One region of the Pseudomonas sp. LB3P58 genome, then DNA from elsewhere that is predicted to be linked to it. Evidence: riboswitches for the same ligand, from Rfam matches in the RefSeq annotation. Region 1 holds a riboswitch; the other holds the start of a gene.
The links. A riboswitch is a leader RNA that binds a small molecule or an ion and turns the genes downstream of it on or off. The one in region 1 is predicted to bind cobalamin.
Positions count from the first base shown of each region.

Region 2: another riboswitch for cobalamin. It lies ahead of ACYZTZ_RS10375 (CbtB domain-containing protein); the one in region 1 lies ahead of cobO (cob(I)yrinic acid a,c-diamide adenosyltransferase).

Region 1 covers NZ_JBUBVE010000001.1:1,204,816-1,210,144, reverse strand. Annotated here, with positions in the region: gene cbiB (adenosylcobinamide-phosphate synthase CbiB) at 1-357, opposite strand, end outside; gene bluB (5,6-dimethylbenzimidazole synthase) at 354-1,004, opposite strand; gene ACYZTZ_RS05655 (cobyrinate a,c-diamide synthase) at 1,001-2,401, opposite strand; gene cobO (cob(I)yrinic acid a,c-diamide adenosyltransferase) at 2,398-3,009, opposite strand; cobalamin riboswitch at 3,091-3,325, opposite strand; gene ACYZTZ_RS05645 (hypothetical protein) at 3,480-4,064, shown strand; gene ACYZTZ_RS05640 (PQQ-dependent sugar dehydrogenase) at 4,133-5,329, shown strand, end outside.
Region 2 covers NZ_JBUBVE010000001.1:2,210,631-2,215,959, reverse strand. Annotated here, with positions in the region: gene cobN (cobaltochelatase subunit CobN) at 1-1,095, opposite strand, end outside; gene cobW (cobalamin biosynthesis protein CobW) at 1,099-2,160, opposite strand; cobalamin riboswitch at 2,259-2,471, opposite strand; cobalamin riboswitch at 2,648-2,876, shown strand; gene ACYZTZ_RS10375 (CbtB domain-containing protein) at 2,998-3,201, shown strand; gene ACYZTZ_RS10370 (CbtA family protein) at 3,213-3,920, shown strand; gene ACYZTZ_RS10365 (cobalamin biosynthesis protein) at 3,917-4,330, shown strand; gene cobM (precorrin-4 C(11)-methyltransferase) at 4,414-5,160, shown strand; gene nfuA (Fe-S biogenesis protein NfuA) at 5,307-5,329, opposite strand, start outside.

The DNA of each region.
Region 1 (5,329 bases):
CAGATAACTGACACGTTTGCGCGCCTCGTCCAGATCATCACTGCGCAGCGCCTTGGCTACCGGCTCGACGTGTTCTCCAAGGCTGCGCATGCCGAGGGCACAATAAAGCACCAGAATCTCGACGATCCAGCCGACATAGGGCGCCCAGGAAAACGCCGTGGCCAGCAGGGTCAGCGGCAACACCGCGATCACCCAGGCAGTCACGCCATGGCTGCGCCAGCCGCGGCCGCCGCCATTGAAACGTTGCTCGATGCGCTCGGCTAAACGGCCGAACGCCACCAGCGGATGCCAGCGTTTGGGTTCACCCAGCAGCGCATCCAGCGCAACCGCGGCGACACTCAACAACGCCACACTCATTGACTCACTCCCCAATAATTTTCATACAGCAACTCACTGAGCGGACGCACCTGCGCCCAGCCTTCGAGTACCAGCATCGGCGCCGGATAGAATTCCTTGACCGGGCCGAGACAAAGAACGGCCAACGGCTTGGCTCCGGCCGGCAAACCCAACAGGTCCGCCAGCGCTTGCGGCTCGAACAGCGAGACCCAGCCCATGCCCAATCCTTCAGCGCGGGAGGCCAGCCAGAGGTTCTGGATCGCGCAGGACAATGACGCCATGTCCATTTCCGGCAAAGTGCGGCGGCCGAAGATATGACGCTCTCGATCGTCCATCAGCGCGGCGACCAGCACCTCGGCGCAGTCGTTGATGCCTTCGACTTTCAGCTTCATGAATTCGTCGGTGCGCTCGCCGAGGGCTTCGGCGGTGCGGATGCGTTCTTCTTCAACCAACAACTGGATCTTGCCGCGCAGGGCTCGATCGCTGATGCGGATGAACCGCCAAGGCTGCATCAGGCCGACACTCGGTGCCTGATGCGCGGCTTCGAGCAGGCGCTGCAGCAACTCGGGCTCGACCGTGCCGCCACTGAAATGACGCATGTCGCGGCGTTCGCCGATGGCTCGGTAGACCGCCGCGCGCTCAGCGTCGGAAAATGCGTTGTCAGTCATGGCCTCTTCGCGAGCAGGCTCGCTCCCACATTGGAAGGTGTGCTGCCTGAAGAAACGCAGCCCCCTGTGGGAGTGAGCCTGCTCGCGATGGCGGCCTCAAGGTCAGGCGCAAATAATGCGGCTACAGCGGCGGGATTGGACGGGAAATAAAAGTGCACATAAGAGGCGGTCATCCGCCCCTCACGATAAACCGCCTCCGCCCCTCGCCCACCGTTCGGGCTCAATCCACGAGCAATCGGCTCAAGCTCGGTACTGGTCAGCGAATGGTGATAGGTGTGCCCGCGCAACGAACCTTCTGGCAACTCGACCGCCTGCAACGCCAACGCAGCCAGACGCTTTTGCATCACCGCATCACCGGCCAGCAAGCCGACCAGTTCAGCGCGAGTGCCCTCGACATCGGTCAACGAATCGAGCAGATACAGCATGCCGCCGCACTCGGCCAACAACGGTTTCCCCGCCGCATGGTGAGCGCGGATTGCGTCCAGCATCGTGGTGTTCTGTGACAGCGCCACATGGTGCAATTCGGGATAACCGCCCGGCAGATAGAGGCTGTCTGCCTCCGGCAATTGCGTGTCACGGATCGGCGAGAAAAACAGCAACTCGGCGCCCATGGCCCGCAGCAAATCCAGGCTCGCGCCGTAGGTGAAGGCAAACGCTTCGTCACGGGCCACAGCGATACGCACGCCGGCCAGCAACGGTTCTGCAGCGATCACATCAGGCGCGGCGAATTCCACCGCCGGTGGCAGCGCGACTTCGCAGCTGCTGGCCAGCGCATCGGCCGCCGCATCGAGGCGCAGGTCGAGATCGTTCAACTCACTGGCCTGAACCAGACCGAGATGCCGACTCGGCAATTCGATCCCGGTTTCCCGGGACAAGGCACCGTACCAGCGCAAACCTTCAGTGAGGCTGCCTTCCAGTAATTGCGCGTGACGCAGGGTGCCGACGCGGTTGGCCAGCACACCGGCAAACGGCAAGTCCGGCTGATAACGCGCTAGCCCCAGGGCCAGTGCGCCAAAGGTCTGCGCCATGGCGGTACCGTCGATCACGCCGAGCACCGGCACACCGAAGTGTCGCGCCAGATCAGCACTGGATGGCGTACCGTCGAACAACCCCATGACGCCTTCGATGAGGATCAGATCGGCTTCGCCGGCGGCTTCCCACAACAGTCGACGACTTTCCTGCTCGCCGACCATCCACATGTCCAGTTGATACACCGGCGCACCGCTGGCGCGCTCGAGAATCATCGGATCGAGGAAGTCCGGGCCGCATTTGAACACGCGTACCTTGCGCCCCTGATTGCGATGCAAACGGGCCAGCGCAGCGGTGACGGTGGTCTTGCCCTGACCGGAGGCCGGCGCGGCAATCAATACCGCCGGGCAATGACGTGGTTGACTCACAATTCGACGCCTTTTTGCGCTTTGATCCCGGCCTGGAACGCGTGCTTGATCACGCCCATTTCGGTGACGGTGTCAGCCAGTTCAATCATCTCCGGCTTGGCGCCGCGACCGGTGACCACCACGTGCTGCATCGGCGGACGGGCCTGCAAGTCGCTGAGCACTTGATCGAGATCCAGATAACCGTGCTTGAGCGCAATGTTCAATTCATCCAGCACCACCAGGCCGATCGACGGATCACGCAGCAATTCTCGGGACACCGCCCATGCGGCTTCAGCGGCGGCGATGTCACGCTGGCGATCCTGGGTTTCCCAGGTGAAGCCCTCGCCCATCACATGAAAACGCACCTGTTCCGGGAAGCGCCGGAAGAACAGTTCTTCGCCGGTGCTGCTGCGCCCTTTAATGAACTGCACCACGCCACACTGCATGCCGTGGCCCATGGACCGGGCGAGCATGCCGAAAGCCGAGCTGCTTTTGCCTTTGCCGTTGCCGGTCAGCACCAGCAGCAGGCCACATTCATTCGGGGAATTGGCGATGCGTTCGTCGATCACGGCTTTTTTGCGCAGCATGCGCGCCAGATGACGTTCGTCACGATCGGGGGTATCAGTCATGGGGGAGCTCTCCGTTGAGGCTGGATAACGGCGGGCAGGCACAAGAATAGACGGCAAGAAGCCTGGCATCGCCCACCGTGATGCCGCTGGATGGATCAGGCCGGTCTCCGGGCTCATGAGCGGCATTTTGCCTGACTGCGCGCCTTCCCATGTCGACAGTCGACACAGTGGCTCAAGGCGCAGTCTTCACTCATTTACCGTTGCGGGGGCAGCGCCGGGATCATGGCTCTTCGTCGCTTGAAGAGAGTCACTCACCGGCTTCCCTGTTTCACTCTGTCGACCAAGGTCACAGAGCACCTGAAACAAGCCGCGAAGGTTAGAGGGTTGGGGATGGAGCGTCAATTGAAGACGGGCGACCTGCGAGCGATTAACTGCCGTCGATCAATTATCTGACGCCAATCTTGTGCCACACTCTCAGCAGTGATATCAAAGAGCCACAACCTCACAACACAATAACAAGGGTGAGCCACATGCAAGGCATGATCATCAGCAATCCGAAGCTGGAATTCCTGCGCCCGGTGCTGGAACGCTGGTTTGACTGTATCGACCGCTACAACGCCGTGCGCGGCGATAACGACACGCCTTACTGGTTCGACGAAAAAGCCAACCTGAGCCTGCTGTCCGCCGCGGCCTGGATGGCGGAAATGGTCACGCTGCAACAAACACCGACCCGTAAACAGACCGAAGAAGGCGAACGCAATGGCCGCGCCGATCTGTTTATCGCGACCAGCGAAGAACGCGCTTACCTTCAGGCGACCCAGCGCTGGCCCCGCGTCAACAGCCTGAACCTGACGCAATCATTGCAGGACATCACCAGCGACGCCAAGCGCATCAGCTACGCCAGCGACCTGAAACTCGGCTGCCTGTTCGTCGCCCCGCAAAAAGCCCAACAAAGCGCCACCCCGGAAGAACTCCAGGACATGCTCGACGACCTGCAAAAGGAACACACCTGCGCGGTGGCCTGGTATTTCCCCTATGCCTATCGCAAGTTGCGCAACGAAGCCGGCAACTATCACCCCGGCATTGCCGTGCTGTTCAAGGAAGCCCGCGGCTGACCGGTTGAACCATCGCGCACCCGCGCTTCTCTATTGATTAGGTCAATGCATTCATAGGGAAGATCAGCATGCGCAAGCCCCCGCTCGCTCTCGTCATCGTGCTCGCCGGAGGGCTTGCGGCCTGTGGTGAAACCGCCAGGCTGCAAGTCACCGACGGCTACGGCCCGTCACCCAAGCTGCCAGAACCGAATAAAACCCTGATCCCGACGGTGAACATCGCCCCGGCGATCGGCTGGCCGGACGGCACGAAACCCATCGCCGCGACAGGGACTCAGGTGGCGGCTTTTGCTGAAGGTCTCGATCACCCGCGCTGGCTCTATGTGTTGCCCAACGGCGACGTGCTGGTCGCCGAAACCAACGCACCACCCAAACCCGATGACGGCAAAGGCATTCGTGGTTGGGTGATGGGCAAAGTCATGGGCCGTGCCGGCGCCAAAGTACCGAGCCCGAACCGCATCACGCTGCTGCGGGACAAGGACCACGACGGCATCGCCGAAACCCGCACGGTGTTTCTGGAAAACCTCAACTCGCCCTTCGGTATGACCTTGGTCGGCAATGACCTGTACGTCGCCGACACGGACCGCCTGCTGCGCTTTCACTATGAAAACGGCGAGACGGCGATCAAGTCGCAGCCGATGAAGGTGATCGACCTGCCGGGCGGTACGCTGAATCACCACTGGACCAAAAACGTCATCGCCAGCAAGGACGGTAGCAAGCTATACGTCACCGTGGGCTCCAACAGCAACGTTGCGGAAAACGGCATGGACAAGGAAGAAGGTCGCGCGGCGATCTGGGAAGTGGATCGTGCCACCGGAAATCATCGAATCTTCGCCTCGGGGATTCGTAATCCAAACGGCCTGGCCTGGGAACCCCGGAGCGGCGCACTGTGGACGGCGGTTAACGAACGCGATGAAATCGGCAGCGACCTGGTGCCGGATTACATCACGTCAGTGAAGGACGGCGGGTTCTACGGCTGGCCTTACAGTTATTACGGTCAGCACGTCGACATCCGCGTCGAGCCGCAAAACCCCGACCTGGTGGCCAAAGCCATTGCGCCGGATTACGCGGTCGGCCCGCATACCGCCTCGTTGGGCCTGACGTTTGCTGAAGGCAACAGACTGCCGGCGCAATTCAAGGAAGGCGCATTCATCGGCCAGCACGGCTCATGGAACCGTAAACCGCACAGTGGCTACAAAGTGATTTTTGTACCGTTCAGCGCAGGAAAACCGACCGGGCAGCCGATTGATGTGCTCACCGGTTTCCTC
Region 2 (5,329 bases), 1.0 Mb from region 1:
GCGTCGCGCCAGTTCGGCGACAAAATCCATGCGCTCCGGTTGTGGCCGGTAGCAGACCACATCGGATTGACTGCGCTCGCTGCGCCAAGCCAGGTCCTTGAAGCTGATCGGTCGGCTGATGATCCGCCCGTCCAGTTCCGGCAGCGCGATGTGCATCGCCAGATCACGCGGACCGAGGCCTTGCTCGCTGGCGCGCCAACCCGGTTCGTTGTCCTGAGCACAGATCGCCTGGATCACCGGAATATTGCGGCGAAACGGTCGCAAGTGCGGCGCTTCGGGGCTGGATTGTGCGAAACCGGTGGTATTGAGAATCACCCCGGCTTCGACTTCGTCCAACAGGTCCTCGACCACCGTCAGGCAGCCGGGTTCTTTCAAACTGGCCACGGCAATGGGCAACGGGTTCAACCCTGCCGCCTGCAAACGCTGGCAGAAAACATCGATGAAGCCTGTATTGGCCGCCTGCAAATGCGAGCGGTAGAACAGCACCGCCGCCACCGGTTGATCGGCCTGCCAGTCGGCTTGCCAATCCTTCAGTTCAGCGGGGCTTTTGTGCGGGTGGTAAATCGCTGTGCGCGGCAGGGTTTGCGGTTCGGCCCAGGCGTAGTCGCGGTCCAGCCAGCGATTGGCAAGGCAGCGAAAAAAATCCAGAGCATTGTTCATGCCACCCTGACGCAGAAACTGCCAGAGCCGGTCGCGGTCTTCCGCGCCCACCGTGCTCAGCTCGCTGAGTTCCGGGTCCGGGCGATCATCGCCTGGCACCAGAATCAGCTGCACGCCGCGCTCCGACAGTTGCACCAGTTGCTCGACGCCGTACCGCCAATAGGCGATGCCGCCGTGCAGCGAAATCAGAATCACCTTGGCGTGGCGCAGCACTTCGTCGAAGTAGAGATCGACCGAGGCGTGATTCTGCACCTGCATCGGGTTGGCCAGGCGCACACTCGGGTAGTCGTCGGGCAGTTGCTGCGCGGCTTCGGCGAGCAGCGCGAGGCTGGAGTCGCCGCTGCACAGGATCACCAGCTCGGCGGGGGTTTGTCCAAGGTCGGCAATGTTGTCATCCGACACGAAACCGCCGGGCTGGGTCCTGAGCAGGTGCATGGCTTAAACGCTGAGCGCAGCGCGCAATTGCGCTTCAAGCAGAGTGGCGTCCAGCTCCTGACCGATCAACACCAGACGCGTGGTGCGCGCTTCGTCGGCGCCCCACTGACGGTCGAAGTGCTTGTCGAAACGTGTGCCCACGCCCTGGATCAGCAGGCGCATTGGTTTGTTCGGGATCGCCGCGAAACCTTTGACGCGCAGGATGCCGTGTTGGACCACCAGTTGAGTCAACGCGTCCAGCAGCAGGCTTTCGTCGGCTTGCGGCAATTCGATGGAGATGGAGTCGAAGGCATCGTGGTCGTGATCATCTTCGCCTTCATGGTGGTGATCGTGATGGCTGTGACGGCTGTCGATGTGTTCTTCGGAGCCGGCGCCGAGGCCGATCAGCACGTCCAGTGGCACGCGACCGCTGCTGGCTTCGATGACTTTCACCGCTGGCGGCAGTTCTTCAGCGACTTCCAGGCGCACACGGGCCAGGTCTTCAGGGCTGATCAGGTCGGCCTTGTTGAGGATCACCAGGTCGGCGCTGGCCAGTTGGTCGGCGAACAGCTCGTGCAGCGGCGATTCGTGGTCCAGGTTCGGGTCGAGTTTGCGCTGGGCATCGACCTGGTCCGGGAAAGCCGCGAAAGTGCCGGCGGCGACCGCTGGGCTGTCGACCACGGTGATGACCGCGTCAACGGTGCAGGCGCTGCGGATTTCCGGCCACTGGAAGGCTTGCACCAGAGGTTTTGGCAGGGCAAGACCCGAGGTTTCGATCAGGATGTGGTCGAGGTCGCCGCGACGGGCGACCAATTCGCGCATCACCGGGAAGAATTCTTCCTGAACGGTGCAGCACAGGCAGCCGTTGGCCAGTTCGTAGACGCGGCCGTTGGCTTCTTCTTCAGTGCAACCGATGGAGCACTGCTTGAGGATTTCGCCGTCGATGCCCAGCTCGCCGAACTCGTTGACGATCACCGCAATGCGGCGGCCCTGAGCGTTGTCGAGCATGTGCCGCAGCAAGGTGGTTTTGCCCGAGCCGAGGAAGCCGGTAACGATGGTGACGGGGAGTTTGGCCAGTGTTTTCATCGGATGCCCTTTGGCAAGGTGGCGGGCATACGGGACGACGACCGCTGCTGCATAGGCGCGCGGAAGATTTCGCCACCGGATCACCCCGCCCGGTTGTAGTGAGAATTCGTTTCGAGGCAGGTCTCCTGGCTGACGGTGTGCCAATCGTTCGACTGGCGTTGGCTGCGCCTTCCCGCGAACCCTTTGCACAGGGTTTGCAGTGGCGTGGCAGCGAACATCACCGTTCACAGTTGCGGGGGCAGCCGCGGCATCGACCGCGTTCCCTTCTTAGCTTCGGCAGACGCCGAAGAACCTCGAAAGCGCAAGGCTACGCATCGTGTGGGGGCGGGTCAATGTCTTGTGGCGCTCTCACTGGCCCCATCGCGAGCAGGCTCGCTCCCACATTGGAATGCGATCAACTGTGGGAGCGAGCCTGCTCGCGATGAAGTCGCCTCGGCCCCAAGTTGAGAACCCTTGCCAATTGACGCCCAACCCCCGCCCATGCTCTCCTACACGCCTTGTTACGGGTGCCCTTCACAGGGTGAAACGGGAAACCGGTGAATCATGTGCTTTACTCTAAAGTCATGTCAGTCCGGTGCTGCCCCCGCAACGGTAAGCGAGCGAAGCGTCAGATCCACTGTGCCAGCAGTTCGGCATGGGAAGGTGATGCTTGCAGGTCAAGGCGAAAGCCAGTGCCCCTCGTGAGCCCGGAGACCGGCCCGCAACACAAAGTGACCATTACGATCACTGAATAACAAACCCGCGGTGGGCGGGCGCTGTTTGAACCTCTGCGATCCCGATTCGCAGGGGTCTTCCATGCGCTCTAAATCACCCGCTGACAGACCAGAGGGAAGCGCCATGTCGATCATCAGCAGCACCGGCAGCAACACCGATAAAAGCACCGCCAGCACCACCAATACCCTGACTCAACGCCTGACCGCCGCCGTGTGTGCGTCGATCCTGGGTGCGTGCCTTGTGTATTTCGCCGGTTTCTCGCACATCGAAGCGGTGCACAACGCCGCTCACGATACCCGCCACAGCTCTGCATTCCCGTGCCATTGAGACCTGCTGACATGATCAAGCGTATTGCGCAAACCGCAGGGTTCACCGGGCTGCTGGCCGCCCTACTGCTGACCCTGCTGCAAAGCTTCTGGGTGGCCCCGCTGATTCTGCAGGCCGAGACGTTCGAAAAATCCGAGCCCGCCGCTGTTGAAGTTCACGAACACGCCGCAGGTGCTGTCGCCGCTCACACCCACGATGCTGAAGCCTGGGAACCGGAAGACGGCTGGCAGCGCGTGCTGTCCACCACCGGCGGCAACCTGGTGGTAGCGGTCGGTTTCGCCCTGATGCTGGCCGGTCTTTACACCTTGCGCGCGCCGACCAAAACCTCCCAAGGCCTGCTTTGGGGCCTGGCCGGTTATGCGACGTTCGTGCTGGCACCGACCCTCGGCCTACCGCCTGAACTGCCGGGCACTGCTGCGGCTGATTTGGCGCAACGGCAGATCTGGTGGATCGGCACGGCCGCCTCCACCGCGGTCGGCATCGCATTGATCGTGTTCAGTCGTCACTGGCTAATGAAAGTGCTCGGCGTGGCAATCCTGGCTGTTCCTCATGTGATCGGCGCACCACAACCGGAAGTCCACTCGATGCTGGCTCCAGAAGCCCTGGAAGCTCAGTTCAAAATCGCTTCGCAGCTGACCAACATGGGATTCTGGCTGGCCTTGGGCCTGATCAGTGCCTGGTTGTTCCGCCGCAAAAGCGATGGTCAATACCACGCATGACTGAGATCAGCACAGCGCCGACTCTGGTAGTCGGCCTGGGCTGCCAGCGCGGCTGCCCCGTCAGCACGCTGCGGGCGCTGCTCGATCAGGCGTTACAGGCTTATAAAATCGAACTTCACCAGATCAAGGCCCTGGCCAGCATCGACCTGAAGCGCGAAGAACCGGGCTTGATCGAATTGGCCGAACAGCTTGCGTTACCATTGCAGTATTTCAGCTGTGAACAATTGGCCGTCTATCAACCGCAACTCAGCCACCGCTCGGACATCGCGTTCGAACGCACCGGCTGCTACGGCGTCGCGGAAAGTGCCGCCCTGGCCCTGGCCGAACACCTGGCCCAGGCACCGGCAAAATTGCTGATCTCACGACAAAAATATGCCCAGGCAACCTTGGCGTTGGCCGGCGCTGCCTAAAATCCTCGATAATCCCCGTCTTTGATCATGAGCAATCTTCATCTGAAGCCTTGCCCAGCCCCTTTTTCTCACAGGAACCGACGATGACCGTCTACTTCATTGGCGCAGGTCCCGGCGACCCGGAACTGATCACCGTCAAAGGCCAACGGCTGATTCGCAGCTGCCCGGTGATCATCTATGCCGGCTCCCTGGTGCCCGCCGCCGTGCTGGAAGGCCATCGCGCCGAACAGGTGGTCAACAGCGCCGAACTGCACCTGGAACAGATCATCGAGCTGATCAAATCCGCCCATGCCAAGGGTCAGGACGTGGCCCGGGTGCACTCTGGCGATCCGAGTCTTTATGGCGCCATTGGCGAGCAGATTCGCTACCTGCGCGAACTCGACATCCCGTTTGAAATCATTCCCGGCGTCACGGCCACGGCGGCCTGCGCGGCGCTTCTTGGCGCGGAACTGACGTTACCGGACGTGTCGCAAAGCGTGATCCTGACCCGCTACGCCGACAAGACCGCGATGCCCGCCGGCGAAGAGCTCGGCAGCCTGGCGCAGCACGGGGCGACCATGGCGATCCATCTGGGGGTCAATCATCTGGAGAAGATCCTGGCCGAATTGCTGCCGCATTACGGCGCGGATTGCCCGATTGCGGTGATTCACCGGGCGACCTGGCCGGATCAGGACTGGGTGGTGGGGACGTTGGCGGATATTGCCCAGAAGGTTGAAGCAAAGGGGTTTCGACGCACGGCGTTGATTTTGGTGGGGCGAGTGTTGGGCAGTGATCACTTCAGTGAGTCGTCGCTGTATCGTGCCGGGCATGCGCATCTGTATCGCCCATAGATCAAAAGATCGCAGCCTACGGCAGCTCCTACATAGGGATGCGTACACCTGTAGGAGCTGCCGAAGGCTGCGATCTTTTAAGGCTTCACCCATAAAAAACGGCGCTCACGGGGCGCCGTTTTTTATGTCTGCAGCGAACACCTTACTTAGTAGTAGGCGTTTTCTTTCT